Telluria mixta: one gene and its partner. Each later gene encodes a partner of the first gene's protein in a complex. Links are inferred from orthologs where the notes say so. Each region holds a gene or a part of one and is shown on either strand. Other genes may lie near its edges.

Region 1 (7,754 bases):
CGAACACGGCGTACGTGAACCGGTGGAACCCCATATTGCCCAGGTTCTGGGCGAGCGTCGCGGCCGCGTGCGGGTTGTGCGCCACGTCGAGGATCGTCGTCGGACGGCCCGCCAGCACCTGGAAGCGGCCCGGCAGTTCGACCATCGCGAGGCCTGCGCGCGTTTCCTGCGCGCCGACCGGCAGCACGTTGCGCAAGGCTTCCAGCGCGGCCAGCGCGGCCGAGGCGTTCAGCAGCTGGTTGGCACCGCGCAGCGCCGGATACGCGAGCGAATTGCGGCGCTGCGTGCGGCCGCCGTAGGCCCACTGCTGCTTGTCGCCCTGGTAGTTGAAGTCGCGGCCCAGCAGCCACAGGTCGGCGCCGATCTTTTCCGCGTGCTCGATGAGCGATTGCGGCGGCAGCGGATCGCTGCAGATGGCCGGCTTGCCGGGGCGGAAGATGCCGGCCTTCTCGAAGCCGATCTCTTCGCGCGTGTCGCCGAGATAATCCTTGTGGTCGATGTCGATGCTCGTGACGATGGACACGTCCGCATCGATCACGTTCACGGCATCCAGGCGGCCGCCGAGGCCCACTTCCAGGATCGCCACGTCGACGCCGGACGTCGACAGCAGGTGCATGATCGCGAGCGTCGTGAACTCGAAGTACGTCAGGTCGATGTCGCCGCGGCGCGCTTCGACTTCATCGAATGCCGCGATCAGAGAGGCGTCGCTGGCCATCTCGCCGTTGATGCGGGCGCGCTCGTTGAAGTCGAGGAAGTGCGGCTTGATGTACAGGCCGACCTTGTAGCCGCTCTGCAGCAGGACGGCTTCCAGCATGGCGCAGGTCGAGCCCTTGCCATTGGTGCCGGCGACCATGATCACGGGGCAGGAAAAGGCGAGGCCCATGCGCTCCTTGACGGTGCGCACACGGTCCAGGCCCATGTCGATGTGGGTTTCGGCATGGCGCGACTCGAGCAGCGCCAGCCAGTCGGGCAAGGTGGTCGGGAGGTTTTGCATGGGATGGTGTCCGGAAAGCGCGCGCGGCCGGCTGCCTCTGGGAGCAGCCGGCCGCGCGGTGACAGCGAATCAAGCGATGACGTCGGCCGGCTGGCTTTGCAGCAGGGCGAGCAGCTGCGCGATTTCTTCGCGCATCTTGCGGCGGTCGACGATCATGTCGACCGCACCTTTTTGCACGAGGAACTCGGAACGCTGGAAGCCTTCCGGCAGTTTTTCGCGCACGGTGTTCTCGATGACGCGCGGGCCGGCGAAGCCGATCAGCGCCTTCGGTTCGGCGATGACGACGTCGCCCATGAACGCGAACGAGGCCGACACGCCGCCCGTCGTCGGGTCGGTCAGCACGCTGATGAACGGCAGTTTTTTCTCGGCCAGTTTGGTCAGCATCGAGGTGGTCTTGGCCATCTGCATCAGCGACAGCAGGCCTTCCTGCATGCGCGCCCCGCCGCTGGCGGTGATGCAGATGAACGGCACCTTCTGCTCGAGCGCCACCTGGGCACCGCGCACGAAGCGCTCGCCGTTGACGGAGCCCATCGTGCCGGCCATGAATTCGTAGGCGAAGCAGGCGACCACGACCGGCAGGCTCATGATCGAACCGCCCTGCACGACCATCGAATCGGTCTCGCCCGTGGCTTCCATCGCGTCCTTCAGACGGTCAGGATATTTCTTGCTGTCTTTGAACTTGAGGGTATCGACCGGCAGCACGTCCTGGCCGATCTCGTAGCGGCCGCCTTCATCGAGCAGCGCGTCGAGGCGCTCGCGGGCGCGGATACGCATGTGGTGGCTGCATTTCGGGCAGACATGCAGGTTCGACTCCAGGTCGGCGCGGTACAGGACCGATTCGCACGACGGGCACTTGACCCACAGGCCTTCGGGCATGGTCTGGCGTTTGGCGGCATCGGAGCGCTGGATCCGGGGGGGCAGCAGCTTTTCCAACCAACTCATGTTCTCTCCTTTGCGGCAATTCTGGAATTGGGCGTAGTGTAGCCGTTCGCATCAGGCTTGTCGAATTCTTGCCGTCAAATACTTGCCTTTCTGACAAAGTTAGGCTAGTAGAAATGAAAACCGGGGCGCGTGGCCCCGGCGGTATCGCGTGCGGTTCCGGGGTCAGCGCACGGCTGCCTCGCCGACCTCCGCCGTCGTGAATTCGAAGCCGCCGATGCGGGCTGCCACCAGGTTGTAGATCCATGCACCGATGGCGGCGCCGATGAAGGCGCCGATCGCGTAGGCCACTGGCATCATGATCAGCATGGCGATACTGGCGCCCGCAGGCATGAACGCCGACATGAACAACGCGGCCAGTACGACGACGGGGATGGCGGTGACGAGATAGACAGCCGCCATGAACTTGGCCGACTGCACGACGGAAACCTGCACGATTTGTTTTTTCATGATGGATGCTGGGGTTGAGTGAAAGAAAACAGCTCGTCCACTCTATCCCGACATTTCCATCAAGAAAATCGACCGCATCAAAAACACCGGGGTCAGAGCCCGATTTTAAGCAATTTCTCAAATTCGGGGTCAGAGCATCGTTTTCTTCAAATTTGGGGTCAGAGCACATTTTTCCAGATGCTCGATAGCTGCGTGCCGATCAATTGACTCCAATGTGATATCGACGGACTCACTCTGGCACGCTGAATTTAACTGACAACCAATCAATTGTCCGAAAAAGGGCTCTGACCCCGAATTTTCGAAAAATGTGCTCTGACCCCAAATTGGGGCACTTGCCTTTCTGACAAACTTGAGCGAATGAAAACCGGGGTCAGAGCCCGATTTTGAGCAATTTCCCAAAATCGGGCTCTGACCCCGGTTTGATGTGGCGCAGGTCAGCGCGCGTCCAGCGCTTCCCGGATCCCGGCGACGAAGGTACGCACGGCCGCGGGGCCCTGCTCTTTCGGCGTGTTTTCCAGTTCCTGGATGATGCGGCTGCCGATGACGACGGCATCGGCGACGCTGGCCACCGATTTCGCCGTCTGCGCGTCGCGGATGCCGAAGCCCACGCCGATCGGCAGTTTGACGTGCTCGCGGATCGCGGCCACGCGCTTGGCCACGTCGGCCGTGTCGATGCCGCCGGCGCCCGTCACGCCCTTCAGCGACACGTAGTAGCTGAAGCCGCTGCCGTGGCGCGCCACCTGCTTCACGCGCTCCGTGGTCGAGGTCGGTGCGAGCAGGAAGATCACGTCGAGGTCGTTGGCCTTCATCTCGGCCGCGAACGCTTCGCATTCTTCCGGCGGGTAGTCGACGACGATGGCGCCGTCGGCACCGGCCGCCTTCGCGCGGCGAACGAACTCGCTCTGGCCCATGCGTTCGATCGGATTCGCGTAGCCCATCAGCACGACCGGGGTGTGCTGGTTGGTCTTGCGGAACTCGGCGACGTAGCCGAACACGTCGGTCATGCTGACGCCGAAGGTGAGCGCTCGCTCGCAGGCGCGCTGGATGACGGGGCCTTCCGCCATCGGGTCGGAGAACGGGACACCCAGTTCGAGGACGTCGGCGCCGCCTTCCACGAGGGCGTGCAGCAGCGGGACGGTCAGTTCCGGGGCCGGGTCGCCGGCGGTGATGAAGGTGACGAGACCGGTCTTGCCCTGTTCCTTGAGGGCGGCGAAGGTTTGTGCGATACGGGACATGCTGTTATTCCTTATTCTGTGGTTGCAAACGATGGATGGGGGCTCAGCCGAAGTTGAGTCCCGCCCGTTGCGCCACGGTGTGCATGTCCTTGTCGCCGCGGCCCGACAGGTTGACCAGGATGATCTGATCCTTGGGCAAGGTCGGCGCCAGCTTGGCGGCGTAGGCGATCGCGTGCGACGATTCCAGCGCGGGGATGATGCCCTCGATGCGGCAGCAGTCGTGGAAGGCGGCCAGCGCCTCGTCGTCCGTGATCGACACGTATTCCGCACGCTGGCTGTCCTTCAGCCACGCGTGTTCCGGGCCGACGCCCGGATAATCCAGGCCCGCCGAGACCGAATGCGTCTCGATGATCTGGCCGTGCTCGTCCTGCAGCAGATAGGTGCGGTTGCCGTGCAGGACGCCCGGGAAGCCGGCCGTCAGCGACGCGGCGTGCTTGCCGCTGTCGAGACCCTCGCCCGCCGCCTCGACGCCCACGAGCTTCACGCCCGGCTCGTCGATGTACGGATAAAAGATGCCCATCGCGTTCGAGCCGCCGCCGATGCAGGCGACGACGTAGTCCGGCTGGCGGCCCGTCATCTGCGGCATCTGCACGCGGCATTCCTCGCCGATCACGGACTGGAAGTCGCGCACCATCATCGGATACGGGTGCGGACCTGCGACCGTGCCGATGATGTAGAACGTGTTCTCGATGTTCGTGACCCAGTCGCGCATCGCTTCGTTGAGCGCGTCCTTCAGGGTCTTGGAGCCCGATTCCACCGGCACGACGGTCGCGCCCAGCAGCTTCATGCGGTACACGTTCTGCGCTTGGCGCTTGACGTCCTCGCTGCCCATGTAGATGACGCACTCGAGGCCGAAGCGGGCGCAGATCGTGGCCGTCGCGACGCCGTGCTGGCCGGCACCGGTCTCGGCGATGATGCGCGGCTTGCCCATGCGTTTCGCCAGCAGCGCCTGGCCGATCACGTTGTTGATCTTGTGGGCGCCCGTGTGGTTCAGGTCTTCGCGCTTGAAGAAGATCTGCGCACCGCCGCCCTGCTCGGACCAGCGCTTGGCGTGGTACACGGGCGACGGACGGCCGACGAAGTGCGCCAGTTCGTAGCGGAATTCTTCGAGGAATTCGGGATCCTGGCTGTAGCGCGCGTAGGCGTCGTTCAGCTCGGCCAGCGCGTGGCTGAGCGTCTCGGCGACGAACGAGCCGCCGTAGGGGCCGAAGTGGCCGGTGGTGTCCGGCAGTTGATAGTCGGGGGTCTTGAACAGCGCCTGGGCGCCTTTAACTTGATTGGCTTTCATGGTGTTCCTGGCTCAAAAGGGTGGCATCGCCTGCCCGCACCGCGTCGATGAACGCGGCAATCTTGCGGGCATCCTTGATCCCCTTCGCCGCCTCGACACCGCTACTGATGTCGACCGCGAAGGGGCGTACTTGCGCCACCGCGCCAGTCACGTTGTGTACGCTCAAGCCACCACTCAAAACGACCCGAGGCGCGAGCTCTTTTGGAATAAGAGACCAATCGAAAACCTTTCCTGCGCCGCCGTAGGCATCCACGTACGTGTCGAGCAGAAGCCCCGAGAACCAGGGCGATGCGGCGCGGTATTGAGCTTCCGATTCTAGCAAATCGGCGGCGGTCGTGTCAGGTTTTACCCGGAATGCCCGCGTGAACGGGCGTTGGACGGCGTCGGCCAGTTGCGCGCACTGCTCGGCCGTCTCGTCGCCATGGAATTGCAGCAGCGACACCGGACCGGCCGCGACGACCGCGCGGACCTCGTCCACGGTCGCGTTGACGAACAGGGCGACGGCGTTCACGTACGGCGGCAGTTCACGGGCCAGTTCGGCGTAGCGCTCCGCGGTGACGTAGCGGGGGCTCCTGGCGTAAAAGACGAAGCCGAGGGCATCGGCGCCGGCATCGACGGCGGCGTGCAGGTCTTCGGTGCGGGTGATGCCGCAGATTTTGATGCGGGTACGTTTCATGGGAGTTCGTTGGAGGCGTCGCGGCAGAACACCGGGGTCAGAGCCCCGAAAAGCAACACCGGGCTCTGACCCCTATAGCCAGGGAAGCGGCGGCGCCGGTTCCTGCGGCAGCCCCCACTTCGGATCGTAGTCGATTGTAGCAAGGTACAGCCCATCCGGCATGAAGGTGGGCGCCGCGGCGTCGCGCGAGCGCGCGTCCAGCACCTCGGCCATCCAGCCCGGCTCGTTGCGGCCCGTGCCCACGTAGATCAGCGAGCCGACGATGTTGCGCACCATGTGGTGCAGGAACGCGGACGCGCGCACCGTGAACACGATGAGGTCGCCCATCCGTTCGATCTTCACCTCGTGCATCTGCTTGACGGGCGAATTCGCCTGGCAGCCAGAGGCGCGGAAGCTGGAAAAATCGTGCGTGCCGATCAGGTGCGCGGCTGCTTCCCGCATGCGCTCGACGTCGAGCGGGCGGAACACCCAGCCGGCGCGGCCGGCCAGCAGCGCGGACGGGTTGGCGTGGTTGTACAGCACGTAGTGATAGGTGCGCGAGCGGGCCGAAAAACGTGCGTGGAAGTCCTGCCCTTCGGCATCCGGCGCGACCACGTGGGCCCAGCGCACGACGATCGACTCGGGCAGGAAGGCGTTTGTGCCGCGCACCCACGATTGCGGGGCACGGTCGAGGTCCGTGTCGAAATGGACGACCTGCTCGATGGCGTGGACGCCGGCATCCGTGCGGCCGGCGCACGTCGTCGCCAGCCGCGTGCAGGCAAATTTCTCGAGCGCGATCTCCAACTGGTCCTGGACCGTGTCGCGCGATGGTTGTTTCTGATACCCGTTCCAGGCGGTGCCCACGTACTGGACACCCAAAGCGATACGTGTCAAATCGTCCTGCCTTACACCAGTGTCGCGCGCATCGAGCTGGCGCGTGCCGCCTGCTCGGGATTGCCGCCGCGGATGACTTCGTCGAGCAGCTCGCGCGCCCCTTCCTTGTCGCCGATTTCCTGGTAGGCGATGGCGAGATCCAGCTTCGTCTCCATCTCCATCTGGGCGGCCGACAGCGCGGCCGGTTCGGCCGGAGCAGCATGCGTCTCGAACTGCGGTTCGGACAGCGACTGCACTTCCGGCAGCGGCAGCGAACCGTCGGCCGGCAGGTCGAGGTCGAAGCCGCCCACGTCGAACTGCGGCACGGCCGGTTCGAGCACGATGCGGTCATGCTCGGCGAACGGCGCCTCGGCCGGCGCCGGCGTGGCCGGGATGTCGAACAGGTGCTCGTCCAGCGCGGCCGTCGGGATCGAGGCGGGGCTTTCAGCACGCGGCGTCTCGTCCAGGCCGAAGTCCATCGCGTCGAGATCGAACAGCGGATCGCGTGCAGATTGCTCCGGTTCCGGCGGCAGGTTGGCCTGCAGTTCCGTCGGCAGGTCGGGCAGGTCGAATTCGCGGGCCAGGTTGGCCATCTCGATGTCGGCGGCGGCGGCCGTGCTTGCAGCCACACCTGCCGCGGGCGACAGCAGGTCGTCGTCCGTGTGGACTTCCAGCTGCGGCACCGGGTTCGGGGCCGGGGCGGCGAAGTCCATGTCGAACGAGAAGTCGAGCGGATCGTCTTCCCGCTTGTCCAGTGCGACCGCCGGCTCGGCCGCCGGCGCAGGCGCGGCCGGCGTCTCGAACGCGCTCATGTCGAAGTCGAGATCGTGCGCGCCGCCCAGGTCGGCCGCCGGTGCCGCGGCTGCTTGCGGCGCGGCCGCCGGCTCGACCGGTTCGAACGCGAGTCCGCCCAGGTCGAAGTCGAGCACATGGTCGTCTTCCATCGGCGCGGGTTCGGTCGACGGCGCATTGGTGACGGGCGCCGGGGCCGGCTGCGCGGTCGCCATCGCGTCGGCGAAATGCTGGCTGAAGTCCAGCGGCTCGCCCGCCAGCGCGGCCGTCGGCGTGGCCTGCGGATCGGGCGCACTGAACACGTCGTCCAGCTCCTTCGACAGCAAGACCTGCTGGCCCAGTTCCTCGGTGCTCGGCGCCGGACCGCTCGGCGCGGTCGTGTGCTGGTACAGCGGATTGAGCGGGTCGATGGTGAGACCGAGCGCGGCGGCCTGCGCCCACTCGTCGCCCTGCCCGCGCGTCATGCTGTAGAGTTCCGCGGCCTGCGTCTCGAACGCGCGCTGGTCCTTGCGCGCGGCATAGATCTCG
Region 2 (4,571 bases), 900 kb from region 1 along the record:
TCTTCCTGGACGGGCGCCGGCGTGGCCGGCTTGTCCAGGTCGATCAGGTGGGCGTTGCCGTCAAAGATGCGCTGGCAAGACCCGCAGCGGACGATGCCGCCGCGGAGCTTGAGCTGGTCCGCGGCGACGCGGAACGTGGTGTGGCAATGCGGGCACTGGGTGGCGAGCGCCATGCCTTATTTGCTGCCGTCGGCCGTAGCACGTGCTCCCGGTGCAGACGCCGCGCCGAGCTGCCCGTGGAGGGCGACCCAGCCGTCCAACTCGGCCCAGACGCCCAGCTTGATGAAAGGTGCGTACGCGGCAGCCACTTCCTCGGCCTGGCGCGCCAGCACGCCCGACAGGATCAGGAAACCGCCGTCGGCCACGCGTCCCGACAGCATCGGCGCCATCAGCTTCAATGGGCTCGACAGGATGTTCGCGACGACGATGTCGAAACGTTCGTTGCCGTGCGTGGAGGCGACGAAGTCGTCCGGCACGTAGAAGTCGATCTCGCAGCGGTTGCGTTCCGCGTTCAGCTTCGCCGATTCGATCGCCTGCTCGTCGATGTCGACACCCGTGACGTCCGCCGCGCCGAGCTTCTTCGCGACCATCGCGAGGATGCCCGAGCCGCAGCCGTAGTCCAGCACGGATTTGCCGGGCGCCGGGTGGGCTTCCAGCCATTCCATGCACAGGCGCGTGGTCGGATGGCTGCCCGTGCCGAATGCGAGGCCGGGGTCGACTTCGAGGATCAGCGCATCGGGATCCGGGGCTTCGTGCCAGCTCGGCACGACCCAGATGTTCTTGCCGATGTGGATCGGCTCGAACTGCGATTGCGTGAGGCGCACCCAGTCGGCGTCCGCGACGGGACGCGTCGCGAACGCGGGCGCCTGCTGCAAGCCGATGGCGGCCGCAGCTTCTGCCACGATCGCGCCCTGGTCGGCATCCTCGTCCGTCAGCGCGACGACGCGGCTGTGGTCCCAGGCGGCTTCCTTGGGCACCATGCCCGGTTCGCCGAACAGGGGTTTTTCCGCGTCCGTGCCTTCGTCCGCGTCTTCCACCGAGACCGACAGCGCGCCCGCTTCCATCAGGGCGTCGGAGAGCCCCTCGGCATGCTCGCGTGCGATCTCGATGATGACTTCGGTCCAACTCATTGTTCGGCCTCGGCTTTGGCGCCGATCGCGCCATCCTTCGGCAGGTCCGGCTTGTGGGCCAGCTTCTGCTCCAGGTAGTGGATGTTGGTGCCGCCTTCGATGAAGCGGGCGTCGACCATCAGTTCGCGATGCAGCGGGATGTTGGTCAGGATACCCTCGACGACCATTTCCGACAACGCGATCTGCATGCGGCGGATCGCCTGGTCGCGCGTGGCGCCGTAGGCGATGACCTTGCCGATCATCGAGTCGTAGTGCGGCGGCACGTAGTAACCGGCATACGAATGCGAATCGACGCGGATGCCGGGGCCGCCCGGCGGGTGCCAGCCGGTGATGCGGCCCGGCGACGGCGTGAACTTGAACGGGTCTTCCGCGTTGATGCGGCACTCGATCGCATGGCCCGACAGCATGATGTCGCGCTGGCGGAAGCGCAGGCGCTCGCCGCAGGCGATGCGGATCTGTTCCTGCACGATGTCGATGCCGGTGATCATTTCGGTGACCGGGTGTTCGACCTGCACGCGGGTGTTCATCTCGATGAAGTAGAACTCGCCGTTCTCGTACAGGAATTCGAACGTGCCGGCGCCGCGGTAGCCGATCTTGCGGCACGCTTCGGCGCAGCGGTCGCCGATCTTCTCGATCAGCTTGCGCGGGATGCCCGGTGCCGGCGCTTCCTCGATGACCTTCTGGTGGCGGCGCTGCATGGAGCAGTCGCGCTCGCCCAGCCAGACGGCCTGCTTGTGCTCGTCGGCGAGGATCTGGATTTCCACGTGGCGCGGATTCTCCAGGTACTTCTCCATATAGACTTCCGGATTGCCGAACGCGGTGCCGGCTTCGGTCTTGGTCATCGCGACGGCGTTCAGCAGCGCGGCTTCCGTGTGCACGACGCGCATGCCGCGGCCGCCGCCGCCGCCGGCGGCCTTGATGATCACCGGGTAGCCGACGCGGCGCGCGGTCTGGATGATCTCTTTCGGATCGTCGGGCAGGGCGCCGTCCGAACCGGGCACGCACGGCACGCCGGCGCGGATCATGGCCTGCTTGGCCGCGACCTTGTCGCCCATGATGCGGATCGATTCCGGACGGGGGCCGATGAACACGAAGCCCGATTTTTCGACGCGTTCGGCGAAGTCGGCGTTTTCCGACAGGAAGCCGTAGCCGGGGTGGATCGCTTCGGCGTCCGTGACTTCCGCCGCGCTGATGATCGCCGGCATGCTCAGGTAGCTTTGTGCGGACGGAGCCGGGCCGATACAGACGGACTCGTCGGCCAGCTTCACGTACTTGGCGTCCTTGTCCGCCTCGGAGTGCACGACGACCGTCTTGATGCCCATCTCGCGGCAGGCGCGCTGGATACGCAACGCGATTTCACCACGGTTGGCGATTAGAATTTTTTCAAACATGGTAAGTTCGGTGTTTCTTTGAGTGCCGGCAGCATGCCGGGAGGGCGCGGTCGGACGACCGCGCCGGAGACGTTTAGCCGATCACGAACAGCGGCTGGCCGAATTCGACGGGCTGGCCGTTTTCCACCAGGATCTTGGTGATGGTGCCGGAGGCGTCGGCATCGATTTCATTCAGGAGCTTCATCGCTTCGATGATGCACAGGGTATCGCCTTCCTTCACGTTCGCGCCCACTTCGACGAATGCCGGAGCGCCCGGTGCCGAGGAACGGTAGAAGGTGCCGACCATCGGCGACTTGACGACGTGGCCGGTCGGTTCGGCCGGCGCGGCCGGGGCTGCCGCGGGCGCGGTTGCCGGCGCCGCCATGGCCGGAGTCGAGAATTGCTGGACGCCTTGCTGCGGCACCATGACCATCTGATTCTGCGGGATTGCCGAGGACTTGACGATGCGGACCTTGCTTTCGCCTTCGGTCACTTCGAGTTCGGCGATATCCGACTCGGCGACGAGGTCGATCAGTGTCTTGAGTTTTCTTAGATCCATGTGAAACCCCTTGGAATTATTTGTTTAAGAGCATACGGCGCGCCGGCGGTAGGTACTTACGCGCGAATGCGTGAAGTTGACGTAGATTAACGTTGTTTCAGCACGAAGTCGATGGCAAAGCGATATCCATCCGCTCCCAGCCCGCAGATCGTGCCCAGCGCGATCGCCGACAGGAAGGAGTGGTGCCGGAATTCCTCGCGCTTGTAAATATTAGAGATGTGCACTTCCACGAACGGAATGTCCACCCCCGCCAGCGCATCGCGCAGCGCTACGCTGGTATGGGTCAAACCGCCCGGGTTGATGACGATCGCGTCCACGCCTTCCTGGCGGGCAGCGTGGATACGGTCGATCAGCGCGCCTTCATGGTTGCTTTGGAAACAGACGATCTCCGCCCCGGCTTCCCGTGCCTGGGCGGTGGCGGCCTGCTCGATGTCGGCGAGCGTCGTCGCGCCGTACACCGCAGGCTCACGTGTCCCCAGTAAATTCAAATTGGGGCCATTGAGCAGCAGTAGCTTTTTCGCCATATAAAACCGTCTGTTTGCCCGAAAGACAGGCATTTTGCCGCCAACGTTACGTGTTGGCAAGCGATAAAAAGAAGTCGGAAAATAAGTGAACGACCGTTCACTGAAACTACAACTTGGCCAGGTCGGCGCGTACCTGATCGAACTTCAGACGGCCCAGGTAAGTCTTGCGGACCTGCCCATCTGCGCCGATCAGCACCGTAAATGGCAGCCCACCGTTCGCGTTGCCGAGGCCGCGCGCGAGGTCGGTGCCACCCATGCCGCCTATGTACAGTGGGTAGGAAATCTTGATTTTGCGGGCAAACTCGGCGAGATTCGTGGGGGAATCGATGCCGATGCCGATCACATTGAAATGCTTGCCGCCGTCCTTGGCCGCCAGTTCGGACAGTTCCGGCATCTCCGACACGCACGGCGCGCACCACGATGCCCAGAAGTTCACGAGCAGCGGCTTGCCCTTCCACTGGGCGAGGGGCTGCGGCTTGCCGGCCAGGTCGTTCAGCGAGGTTGCATACAGATTCGTCACCGCCGTGTGCGGACGGCCGTCCGTGGGCGAATACGTTGTCGTCAGCGGACCTTTGGCATCCTGCTTGACGCCGGCAATGGCGCCGAGCACGGTAAAGGCGGCGGCCAAGATCACATAGCCGGCCAGGTGTTTCTTATTCATCTTGTTCGAGAGAGTCGTTATTCATCAAAGTATGGAGCGTGGCGGCATCTGCGCGCTGCAGACTGCCGTCGGCACGGGGTTTTAATGCACCGCGTAAATCGTTCAAGTCATAGAGCTCGGCGTGCACCATTTCTTTTTGCCACATAAAGCTTACCGTTTCTACCGGATCGTGGCGTCCCCCTTTGAAGTGGGGAGTTTCCGAGATCTCGATATTGACGTTGCGGTTCAACAGCCAGATTTCGACTTCCTTGGCGCTGTCGGCAAATAATTGCAGGTGGATGTCGTCATGTTCGCCGGCCGTTCCATTTAATACGGCGCCGGTGATAT

What was found. Proteins that work in one complex are often made in the same cells at the same time.
Region 2: the proteins of accD (region 1) and accC are in contact, whole or in part, in a solved structure (PDB 8UXZ), measured with the Escherichia coli proteins. The link is inferred for Telluria mixta from one-to-one orthologs.

Annotation. Positions count from the first base shown.
Region 1 is NZ_CP119520.1:3,748,385-3,756,138, reverse strand. Bases 1-2,939 are described here. They hold accD (acetyl-CoA carboxylase, carboxyltransferase subunit beta), read right to left. Parts: upstream 1,937-2,939; coding sequence 1,064-1,936; downstream 1-1,063. Other genes in these bases: trpA (tryptophan synthase subunit alpha), read right to left, coding at 2,818-2,939; P0M04_RS16675 (hypothetical protein), read right to left, coding at 2,099-2,383; folC (bifunctional tetrahydrofolate synthase/dihydrofolate synthase), read right to left, coding at 1-994. Also shown: more of trpA, read right to left, coding at 2,940-3,618; trpB (tryptophan synthase subunit beta), read right to left, coding at 3,662-4,906; P0M04_RS16660 (phosphoribosylanthranilate isomerase), read right to left, coding at 4,887-5,582; tRNA pseudouridine(38-40) synthase TruA, read right to left, coding at 5,655-6,455; P0M04_RS16650 (motility hub landmark protein FimV), read right to left, coding at 6,467-7,754.
Region 2 is NZ_CP119520.1:2,853,786-2,858,356, forward strand. What follows is about bases 325-3,166. They hold accC (acetyl-CoA carboxylase biotin carboxylase subunit), read right to left. Parts: upstream 2,522-3,166; coding sequence 1,127-2,521; downstream 325-1,126. Other genes in these bases: prmA (50S ribosomal protein L11 methyltransferase), read right to left, coding at 325-1,130; accB (acetyl-CoA carboxylase biotin carboxyl carrier protein), read right to left, coding at 2,595-3,059; aroQ (type II 3-dehydroquinate dehydratase), read right to left, coding at 3,146-3,166. Also shown: P0M04_RS12785 (DUF3426 domain-containing protein), read right to left, coding at 1-173; more of prmA, read right to left, coding at 177-324; more of aroQ, read right to left, coding at 3,167-3,583; P0M04_RS12810 (TlpA family protein disulfide reductase), read right to left, coding at 3,690-4,244; P0M04_RS12815 (hypothetical protein), read right to left, coding at 4,237-4,571. UniProt on the Escherichia coli protein: This protein is a component of the acetyl coenzyme A carboxylase complex; first, biotin carboxylase catalyzes the carboxylation of the carrier protein and then the transcarboxylase transfers the carboxyl group to form malonyl-CoA.